One region of the Methylobacterium sp. A54F genome, then DNA from elsewhere that is predicted to be linked to it. Evidence: riboswitches for the same ligand, from Rfam matches in the RefSeq annotation. Region 1 holds a riboswitch; the other holds the start of a gene.
What was found. Region 1 has a riboswitch for cobalamin ahead of ACLBXP_RS03495 (CbtB domain-containing protein). Riboswitches for the same ligand answer to the same signal wherever they lie in the genome.

Region 2: it holds a riboswitch for cobalamin, as region 1 does, so the genes downstream of both, ACLBXP_RS06920 (TonB-dependent receptor plug domain-containing protein) here and ACLBXP_RS03495 (CbtB domain-containing protein) in region 1, are expected to answer to the same signal.

What each region holds. Positions count from the first base shown of each region.
Region 1 is NZ_JBKFBF010000001.1:691,220-696,573, reverse strand. It holds gene ACLBXP_RS03510 (cobyric acid synthase) at 173-1,618, opposite strand; gene cobO (cob(I)yrinic acid a,c-diamide adenosyltransferase) at 1,660-2,262, opposite strand; gene cobU (bifunctional adenosylcobinamide kinase/adenosylcobinamide-phosphate guanylyltransferase) at 2,259-2,792, opposite strand; cobalamin riboswitch at 2,923-3,113, shown strand; gene ACLBXP_RS03495 (CbtB domain-containing protein) at 3,155-3,337, shown strand; gene ACLBXP_RS03490 (CbtA family protein) at 3,378-4,112, shown strand; gene ACLBXP_RS03485 (DUF1636 family protein) at 4,129-4,494, shown strand; gene cobW (cobalamin biosynthesis protein CobW) at 4,502-5,354, shown strand, end outside.
Region 2 is NZ_JBKFBF010000003.1:131,854-137,207, forward strand. It holds gene ACLBXP_RS06910 (FecCD family ABC transporter permease) at 1-227, opposite strand, end outside; gene ACLBXP_RS06915 (ABC transporter substrate-binding protein) at 224-1,069, opposite strand; gene ACLBXP_RS06920 (TonB-dependent receptor plug domain-containing protein) at 1,077-3,044, opposite strand; cobalamin riboswitch at 3,168-3,364, opposite strand; cobalamin riboswitch at 3,571-3,778, shown strand; gene ACLBXP_RS06925 (TonB-dependent siderophore receptor) at 3,887-5,354, shown strand, end outside.

The DNA of each region.
Region 1 (5,354 bases):
GCGGTCCGTAGCAGGCTCCGCGGCGCATCTGGGGTGGCGCCCGTCTGACAGACCAGCAATGATAGCCGACGCGGCTTCATTTTCGCGACTCATACGTTGATGTTAACCATCACCGACGATGGCATTTGGTGCATTTGCTCCATAAGGCTGAGTCGACGCCCGCCCAGGATCGCTACCCCCGGGCGAGCGCGAGCAGGTGGTCGCAATCGACGTGCGCCTCGATGTGGCGGGCGAGGCCGTCGAGCGCCGCCTCGACCCCGGCCTCGTAGGCGAGGTCGCTGCCCGCGGCGCCGAGGCGGGCGAGCCAGGCGGCGCGCTGGCGGTCGTCGGCGAACAGGCCGTGCGCGTAGGTGCCGGCGACGCGCCCGTCCGCCGAGACGGCCCCGTCCGTGCGCCCATCCGCGAGGCGGATCAGGGGGCGGGCGGCATCGGGGCCGGTCGTCTCGCCGATGTGCATCTCGTAGCCCGAGAAGGGCACGCCGTCCGCCAGGCTGGTTCCGGTCACCGCCTCCAGGCGCTTCTCCGGCGTCATGACGGTCTCGACGTCGAGGAGGCCGAGGCCCGGCACGGTGCGGGGCGTTCCCTCGATGCCGTGCGGGTCGCTCAGGGTCCGCCCGAGCATCTGGTAGCCGCCGCAGAGGCCGAGCACCCGCCCGCCCCGGCGCAGGTGGGCGGCGAGGTCGATGTCCCAGCCCTCCGCCCGGAAGGCATCGAGGTCGTCGAGGGTGGTCTTCGAGCCCGGCAGCAGCACCAGGGCGGCATCGCCCGGAAGCGGCGTTCCGGGGCGCACCAGCACCACGGCGAGGCCGGGCTCGGCCCGCAGGGGGTCGAGGTCGTCGAAGTTGGCGATCCGCGGCAGCACCGGCACGGCGATCGTCTTCGCCGCGGCCCCACCCGGCTCCGAGCCCGCGAGCCCGAGGACGTCCTCGGCCGGCAGGCGGGCCGCCCCGGGAAAGTGCGGCACGAGGCCGAGGCTCGCCCAGCCGGTCCGGGCCGCGATCAGCGCCATGCCGTCGGCGAACAGGCTCGGGTCGCCGCGGAAGCGGTTGACGATGAAGCCACGGATCATTGCGGCGTCTTCCGGGTCGATCACGGCCTTGGTGCCGACGAGGCTCGCGATGACGCCGCCGCGGTCGATGTCGCCGACGAGCACCACGGGCGTTCCGGTCGCGCGGGCGAAGCCCATGTTGGCGATGTCGCCCCGGCGCAGGTTCACCTCGGAGGCCGAGCCCGCCCCCTCCACCAGCACGAGGTCGGCCTCGGCGCGCAGCCGCGAGAAGCTGTCGAGCACGGCGTCGAGGAGGCGCGGCTTCCAGGCCTGGTAGTCGCGGGCCTTCACGGTTGCGACCATGCGGCCCTGGACGACGACCTGGCTGCCCACCTCGCTCTGGGGCTTGAGCAGGACCGGGTTCATGTGGACGGACGGCGCCACCCCGGCCGCCCGCGCCTGCAGCGCCTGCGCCCGCCCGATCTCCCCGCCATCCGCCGTGACGGCGGCGTTGTTCGACATGTTCTGCGGCTTGAACGGCCGCACCCGCAGGCCGCGCCGCGCGAAGGCCCGGGCGAGCCCCGCGACGATCAGCGACTTGCCGACATCCGAGCCGGTGCCCTGGATCATCAGGGCGTGGGTCGTGCGGCTTCCGCCCGGCACCGGACCGCTCAAAACTCGATCCCCTCCTGCGCCTTCACGCCCGCCGCGAAGTGGTGCTTCACGCTCCCCATCTCGGTGACGAGGTCGGCGGCCTCGATCAGGGCCGGCTTGGCGTTGCGGCCCGTCACGACGACGTGCAGGTCCGGCCGGCGGGCCCGCAGGGTCGCCACCACCGCGTCGAGATCGAGGTAGTCGTAGCGTAGCGCGATGTTCATCTCGTCGAGGACGAGGAGGCGGATCGTCGGGTCGGCCATCAGCGCCACCGCGGTCTCCCAGGCGTTGACGGCGGCGGCGATGTCGCGGGCCTTGTCCTGCGTCTCCCAGGTGAAGCCCTCTCCCAGGGTGTGCCAGGAGACCTGGTCGCCGAAGGCCTTCAGGGCGTGCTTCTCGCCGGTGTCCCAGGCGCCCTTGATGAACTGCACGATGCCGACCCGCCAGCCGCGGCCGAGCGCCCGCACCGCGAGGCCGAGGGCCGCCGTGGTCTTGCCCTTGCCCGGGCCGGTGTTGACGATGAGGAGGCCCTTCTCGATGGTCTTCGAGGCGACCTCCGCGTCCTGCACCGCCTTGCGCTTCTCCATCTTCTCCCGATGGCGGGCGAGGTCGTCGGTCATGGGCTCTCCTCGGGCGAGGGTTTCACGGTCAGCGGCAGGCCGGCCACGGTGAGGACGACCCGGTCGGCTTCCGCGGCGAGGCGCTGGTGCAGGCGCCCGGCCGCGTCGCGGAAGCGGCGCGCCAGCGCGTTCTCGGGCACGATGCCGAGGCCGACCTCGTTCGAGACGAGCACGACCGGCCCCCGCGCGACCCGGCAGGCCGCACAGAGCGCCTCGGTCTCGGCCGGAACGTCGCCCTCGGCGAGCATCACGTTGGTGAGCCAGAGGGTGAGGCAATCGACCAGCACGGGGCCCGGGGCGGCGGCGAGCGCCCCCGCGAGGTCGCGCGGCACGTCCCGGGTCTCCCAGCCGGCGCGGCGCCGCTCCCGGTGGAGGCGGACGCGCTCGGCCATCTCGTCGTCCCAGATCTCGGCGGTGGCGAGGTAGAGCCAGGGCGCGGGCGCGCGCTCGATCAGGGCCTCCGCGTACGCGCTCTTGCCCGAGCGCGCGCCGCCGAGCACCAGGGTCAACCGGGGAGGAGCCTGCCGCATGGCGCCTCCTTCGCCCGAAGCCGCGCCGAGGTCAAAGCGCGCGGGCGGGTTTTGCGGGCCCGGCGCGGGATTCTCGTCCGGATTCGGAATTCAATTGGCCGGGGCGCGTTGTGCCGGGCCCGGCCGTGCGTTAGAACACGCGACCGACGGTGCCCCGGCGACGGGGTGAAAAGGGAATGCGGTGAGGAGGCGACTCCGATTCCGCGGCTGCCCCCGCAACTGTAAGCGGCGAGTTCCTGCCATCAGCCACCGGCCAACCCGGGAAGGCGGCAGGCGCGACGAACCGCGAGCCAGGAGACCTGCCGTCCCCCGAACGTGACCCTCGAACGCCGCCGGTGGGGCGGCCGGAGACCGCAGTGCCCATGTCGACCAGCACCCAGACCCTCGTCCAGTCCGGCTCCCGCGCCAACGAGGGCTTCGCCGCGATCGCGGTCGCCGCCTTCCTGGGCCTCGGCCTCGTGTTCATGGCGGGCTTCGCCCCGGCCGCCGCGCTCCACAACGCGGCCCACGACTTCCGGCACACGCAGAACTTCCCCTGCCACTGACGCCGCACCGTCAGCCCGCACGTCAGCCCAAAAGACCGTCATGCTCATCCGGCTCCTGTCGGCGGCGCTCGCCGCCGGCTTCCTCGCGGCCGTCGTCGCGACGGGCCTCCAGATCGGCCTCACCTCGCCGCTAATCATCGCGGCCGAGCGCTACGAGGCGCCCGCCGAGGCCCACGCGGCCCTCGCGGCGCCCGCCCGCCTGGTCGTGCCCGTCCACGCGGAGGCCCACGGCGACGGGCACGGCGCCCCGCCCGCGTGGCAGCCCGGCCCGGGCCTGCCCCGCATGATCTTCACCGGCCTCGCGACCCTCGTCGGCGGCGTCGGCTACGCGCTGCTCCTCGGCGCCGTGATGCTCGCCTGCAGGCGGGAGCCGACCCCTGAGCGGGCGCTGGGCTTCGCGGTGGCGGGCTTCCTCGCGGTCGCGCTCGCCCCGGCGCTGGGCCTGCCGCCGGAACTGCCCGGCAGCGAGGCGGCGCCGCTCGCCGTGCGGCAGGCCTGGTGGGTGATGACCGCCGCCGCCACCGCCATGGGGCTCTACCTCATCGCGATCCGGCGCTCCGCCGTCGCCATCGCGGGCGGCCTCGTCCTGATCGCGGCGCCCCACGTCGCGGGCGCGCCGGAGGTGGCCGCGACGCCCACCGCCCTGCCGGCCGGCCTCGCCGCGCAGTTCGCGGCGCGCTCGCTCGCCGTGAGCTTCGTGTTCTGGGCGGCGATCGGGCTCGCCTTCGGCTGGACCTGGCAGGTCTTCGGCCGCGGGGCCGCATCCCGTGGCTGAGGCGCCGTCCCCACCGATGGTCCTCTACGTCTGCACCACCTGCCGGGCGGAGGGGGACGACGAGGGCCCCCGCGCGGGGGCGCGCCTCCTCGCGGCGCTCGAAGCCGCCCAGGCCGCGGCGCCGGTGGACGGGGTGCGGATTGAGCCCGTCGCGTGCCTCTCCGTCTGCAAGCGGCCCTGCACGGTCGCGGTGGCGAGCGCCGACCGCTGGACCTACGTCTACGGCGACCTCGACGCCGAGGCCTCCGCCCGCACCATCCTCGACGGCCTCCGGCTCTACGGCGAGACGGCGGACGGCCTCGTCCCCTGGCGGGCGCGGCCCGAGGCGTTCCGCAAGGGCGTGATCGCCCGCATCCCCCCGTTCCCGCCGAGCGCGGCGTGAGGCCCCGATGAGCATCGTCCAGAAGATCCCCTGCACCATCGTCACCGGCTTCCTCGGGGCCGGCAAGACGACCCTCGTGCGCCACGTGATGGAGCGGGCGCAGGGCCGGCGCCTCGCCATCCTGGTCAACGAGTTCGGTGATGTCGGCTTCGACGGCTCCTTCCTGGCCGCCTGCGGCGTCGAGGGCTGCACCGAGGACGCGATCGTCGAACTGCCGAACGGCTGCATCTGCTGCACCGTCGCGGACGACTTCGTGCCGGCGCTGAACCAGCTCCTCGGCCGCGCCGAGCCCCCCGAGCACATCCTGATCGAGACCTCCGGCCTCGCCCTGCCCAAGCCCCTGGTGCAGGCCTTCCAGTGGCCCGAGATCCGCTCCCGCGTCACCGTCGACGGCGTCGTGGCGGTGGTGGACGGCCCGGCGGTGGCCTCCGGCGCCTTCGCGGAGGATCCGGCGGCGCTCGCCGCGCAGCGCGCCGGCGACCGGAGCGTGGACCACGACAACCCCCTCGAGGAGGTGTTCGAGGATCAGCTCCTCTGCGCCGACCTCGTGGTGCTCAACAAGGCCGACCTCCTGGAGGCGGGCGAGCGCGAGCGGGTGCGCGCGGAGGTGGAGCGTCAGCTGCCCCGCGCCGTGAAGGTGATCGAGACCGCCCACGGCGAGATCGACCCGCGGGTGATGCTGGGCCTCGGCGCGGCGGCCGAGGACGACCTCGACGCCCGCCCCTCCCACCACGGCGACGGGGAGGACCACGACCACGACGACTTCGAGACCGTGGCGCTGCCGGTGCGCCCGGCGGGTACCCCGGGGGACCTCGCGGCCCGCGTCGCGAAGGCCGCCGAGACGCCGGGCGTCCTGCGCA
Region 2 (5,354 bases), on a different contig from region 1:
CGCGGCATGCGCAGCTCCCACAGCACCAGGGCCGGCAGCGTGGCCCGGCCCCCGGCGAGGTCCGCGAACGCGGCCGGCACGTCGAAGGGTGCGTAGCCGACGGCGACCGAGGCGAGCGTCAGGGCGAAGACGGCGAGGCCGAGGACGCTGACGACGACCCGGCGGGCGCTCGGCGTGCCGAGCCGCCGCGAGGCAGGCTGGGCGAGGCCCGTGAGAGGCGCATTCATGGCCGGGGCGCCCGCGCGTTCGCGGCCGCCGCCAGCCGCGCCACGACCTCGGCGACCTGGGGGCCCGGGCATGTCCAGTAGCGGTTCGGGATCGCGACAGTCCGGTGTTCCCGCGCGAGCGCCCGGAAGACGGGATGGTGCAGGAGCGTGTCGGCGAGGGAAGGGGCTCCCGGCGCAGCCTCGTCGACCACGATCAGGTCCGCGTCCGCCATCGCCGCGGCTTCGAGCGGCACCTGCCCGAACCGGTCGCGTCCGATCTCGGCCGCGACGTTGACGAGGCCGGCGGCACGGATGAGGGCGTCGCCGAGGCCGCCGGGCGCGACCGTGAAGGCGTTCGGGCGCATGACGAGGGCCCGCAACGGGCGGATGGCCGGCGTGACGGATGCGAGCCTGGCGTCGAGGTCCGCGACCAGCGCCTCGCCCCGCTCGGGATGGCCGAGCGCCTCCGCGACCTGCCGGATCTGCCCGCGCACGCCGTCGAGATCGGCCGGCACGCCGAGTTCGAGCACCGGCGAGCCGACGCGCTTGAGCATGCCGACGGTGGCGCGCGTCGTGAAGGCGCCCGCGATGACGAGGTCCGGCCGGAGCGCGACGACCTCCTCGGTGAGGCCGCGGGTGACCGGCAGGCCGGCGGCCTCGGCTGCGACCGTCGATCCGCGCGGGTCCCGGGCGAGGTAGGTCACCGCCAGAACCTGGTCGCGGTCGGCCAGCCGCAGGACGAGCTCGTCCGCGCACAGGTTCATCGAGACCACGCGCACGGGCGTCTCAGCCGTGCCGGCGGCGCGGGCCGCGGGCATGGTTGCGAGGACGGCCGAGAGCGCGCATGCGGCCCGGAACGGCATCGTCACCTCAGAACGTGGTCAGGCGCACGCCGCCGTAGACGGCGAGGCCGGGTCCCAGGAACCCGGTCGGGTTCTGGTAGCGCTGGTCGAACAGGTTATCGATGCGCGCGAACAGCGTCGTCGTCTCCGACACGGCGTAGCTGGCCGAGAGATTGACCAGCGTGAAGCCCGGGTTCTTCAGGCGCGGAACGGAAAAATCGCGATTCCCGTCGACGAAGGAGCCGATGGAGATCAGCGTGCCGGTGAGCGTCAGGTTCGGCAGGGGCGTCCAGATGCCGGTGAGGCTGACCTTGTGGCGGGGACGCCGGAGCAGCTCCTGGTTGGCGACCTCGTCCTTCGTCACCGTGTTGGTGTAGTCGACCCGGGCGCTGAGGGTGTCGGTGAGCTTGAGCGAGACGAAGCTCTCCGCGCCGTAGGCGACCGCCCGGCCGACATTCACGCTGGTCGAGAAGGTCGGGAAGAAGGCCGTCTGGATCAGGTTGCGGAAGTCGGTCTCGAAATAGGTCGCGCCGACGAGCACCCGGTCGCCGAGCGGCTGCTCGAGGCCGGCATCGAAGCCGAAGCTCTCCTCGGGGCGCAGGTTCGGGTTCCCGAAGAAGCGGAAGTCCGGGAAGTCCTGGTAGAGCTGGCTCAGGGTCGGCGGCTTGAAGCCGGTGCCGACGCTGCCCTTCAGGCGCGTGTCGGTGCCCGGAAGGATGTAGCTCGGCGCGACCCGGAAGGTGGTGGCGCCCCCGAACTGGTCGTTCGCGTCGTGCCGGATGTTGGCCACGAGGAAGGCGCGGTCGGTGAGGGCGGACTGGAATTCGGCGAAGCCGCCGGTGTTGCCGTTCCGGCGGTTCAGCCCGGTCGTATCGATGCGCTCGTCCTCGCGTTGCGCCCCGAACAGCAGCAGGTTGCCCGGCGCGAGCTGCACGTCGCCGCGGTAGTCGAAGCGGGTGCGCTCGCCGAAGGAGGTCGTCGGCGTGGGCGGCGACAAGGGATCGAGGGGGCCGGCGCTCAGGCGGTCGAAGCTGGCGTAGTTCGCCCCGAACACGTTGTGGAAACCCGGCACCGGCGTCCATTCGGCCTCGCCGCGCATGAGGAGCTGCTGCTGGTCCGCGAGATTGCGGTACGGAGTCGGCAGGAAGGGGAAGCCGGCATCCGCCTGGTCGAGATAGGCGCTGTCGGAGAAGCGCAGCACGTAGTTCAGGCGGAACGTGTCGGTGAGTTGCGCGCCGAGCTTGGTCGAGACGGTCTTGATGTCCGTGAAGGCGGTCCGGAGCGGGACGCCGGCCGGCAGGAGTTCGAAGGGCGTCACCGGCAGCGCGGCCTGGCGCAGGTGCTGGACGCTGACCGAGTAGTCGAAGATGCCGTCCGAGCCGGAGATGCGGCCGCCCTGGTTGGCGGTGCCGTAGGAGCCGCCCTCGGCGAAGGCGGTGGCCCGGGCCGGGCCCTCGCCGCGCTTGGTCACGAAGGAGATCACGCCGCCGATGGCGTCCGCGCCGTAGAGGCCGCTCTGGGGCCCGCGCAACACCTCGATGCGCGAGAGGTCCTCGGTCAGGAGCTGGCTGAAGTCGAAGGCGCGGTTCGGGGTCGAGGGATCGTTGACGTCGATGCCGTCGATCTGGACCTTCACGTGGTTCGAGTTGGTGCCACGGATGAAGACCGAGGTCTGGCCGCCCGCGCCGCCGGTTCGGACCACGTTGAGGCCGGGCACCTGCTGCAGGGCGTCCGGCACCGTGCGGACCTGCTGGGCCTGGATGAGGTCGGAGGTCAGCACGGTGACGCTGGAGCCCGTCTGGCTGACCGGCGTCGGCACGCCGGTGGCCGAGACCGAGATCTCGGACAGCGAGACGGCGGCCTGCGCGCCGCGCGGCACGTCCGCGAAGGGCGCGGCGACCTGCTGGGCATGGGCCAGGGGCGTGGCGAGCAGGGCCGGGCCGGCGCAGGACAGCGCCAGCACGCTCCGGAGAGCGGAACGAAGGGGATGGGACACGGGAGGCGGGCCTCGGGCGACGGCAGTGGCACGTCACCGCGAACGAGGCCTCGGCGATCCGCCTCCTCGCAGGAATGGCGGTGCTTCGACACCCGCCAGGACACCCCGCCCGACGCGTTTCGCGTGTGACCACGACTGACGGCAGGTCTCCTGGCTCGCGGGTCGCTGCCCTCTCACCGTCTTCCCGGGCGAGGCTGCCCAGTGACATGGTGGCGGAAGGCTCGCCGCTCACAGTTGCGGGGGCAGCCGCGGCATCGGGCTTGCGCCCTCACCGCGTTCCCTTTTGATCCCCGAGGGGAACCGTCACGGGCATCCTAGCAAGCTTCCGACCGCAGTCCGTCGCGGCCGGGCAACACACGACGACAACCTGCGCTCGACATCCGGGCGGCGATGGTCCGACGCATGAACAGGGCCCGGCAGACGAAGGATCTCCCTGGTCGCCGGAACAGGATCGGACAGACCCGAAGTCGGGCGCGTCAGGTGGCGTAGCCGCGCTCGGCAGGTTGACTCCCGTACCGGCAGGACCGATGAGGGATACCGTCAAGGTTCTCACGGTCCCGTGATCGTGAGCTAAGAGGGAATCCGGTGAGCCCGCGAGGGCGAGACCGGAGCTGCCCCCGCAACTGTGAGCGGCGAACCGCTGCCGAGAACGACCACTGGTGCCCTGCACCGGGAAGGTCAGGCAGAGGTGACGACCCGCGAGCCAGGAGACCTGCCTTGGCGATGGTTTTCGTTTCTCGGGCGGGGTGTCCGAAGGGAACGCATGGCCGTGGCAGGCGCCGACCGCCCGCTCCCGCGCACGCGTGCCTGGAACTGCCCTTGTCCGGTCAGGGGCTCGCGCGATGCCGCACAGGTCAGGTTTCACGCACGCGGGATCATCCCGATTCGGTGGCCGATTCGCTGGCAGGACAGGCCGTGCCGCCGCATCCGGCCCCAGCCGAGAACGGACGCGGTCGTGCGCGGTCGCCCTGGCAACGCTCCTCGCCGTCGGCCTCGATCCCGTCGCCGCCTCCGCGCAACTGGCCGCCGACGCGAACCAGGAGGTGCGGTTGGACGAGCTCACGGTCCAGGGGAACGGCGGGCCGCGCCTCGCCGTGGACGGCTATCTCGCGAAGCAGAGCGTCAGCGCGACCCGCACGGATACCCCCTTGCGCGAGGTTCCTCAGACCGTCGTCGTCGTCCCGAACCAGGTGCTCGAAGACGCCGCCGCGACCCGGATCGACACCGCCCTCGATCTCGCCGGCGTCGGGCGGGCCAACAACTTCGCGGGCCTCGGGCTCTCGGAGTTCACCATCCGCGGCTTCGCCACGGGCGAGTACTATCGCAACGGCTTCCCGATCAACCGCGGCTACCCGAATTCGCCGGACATCGCCTCGATCGAGCGCATCGAGGTGCTGAAGGGCCCGTCCGCCTTCCTCTACGGCCGGGGCGACCCGGGCGGCACCTTTAACATCGTCTCGAAGCAGCCGCTGGCCGAGCGCTCCTTCGCCATCGGCACGCAGTACGGCAGCTTCAACACGAAGCGCAGCACCTTCGACGCGACGGGCGCCGTCAGCGCGGACGGAACGGTGCTGGCCCGCGTCACCGGCGCGGTCGAGGACAACGGCAGCTTTCGCGACTTCGTGAGCAGCGACCGCTACTACCTCGCCCCCGCCATCGCCTGGCGCCCCACGGTGGACACCACGATCACGCTCGAAGGCGAGCTGATCAGCGCCGGGCAGATCTTCGACCGCGGCATCGTGCCGTTCCGCGGCAACGTCCTGGCCGTGCCGCGCTCCCGCTACATCGGCGAACCCGGCCTCGCGCCGTTCCGCAACGACAATGCGCTCGGCCAGTTGCGCATCGAGCACCGGTTCGATCCCGACTGGGTGCTGACCGCCGGCACGCAGGTGCTGGGCGGCAACATCGCGGGCGACGCCGTGCAGACGGTCGGCGTCCTCGGCGACGGGCGCACCCTCCGGCGCACCCTCGACCACCGGGAACTCACGTGGTCGGACGTGGACGTGCAGGTCAACCTCGCGGGCAAGTTCGAGACCGGCCCGTTCCGGCACACCCTGCTGCTGGGGCTCGAATACGACAGCTATCGCTACCGGGAGGTGATCACGCGCTCGAACTCGACCACCAACCCGTTCTTCCTCGACCTGCTCAACCCCCGCTACGGCCAGGCCCTGCCGCCGCTCACCGTGCCGGGCAGCAACCTCCTGGAGAACACGCAGAGCTACGCGGGCTACGTGCAGGACCAGATCGACATCACGCCGCGCCTGCACGCCCTGCTCGGGGTGCGCGTCGAGGATATCGGCCTGATCTCGA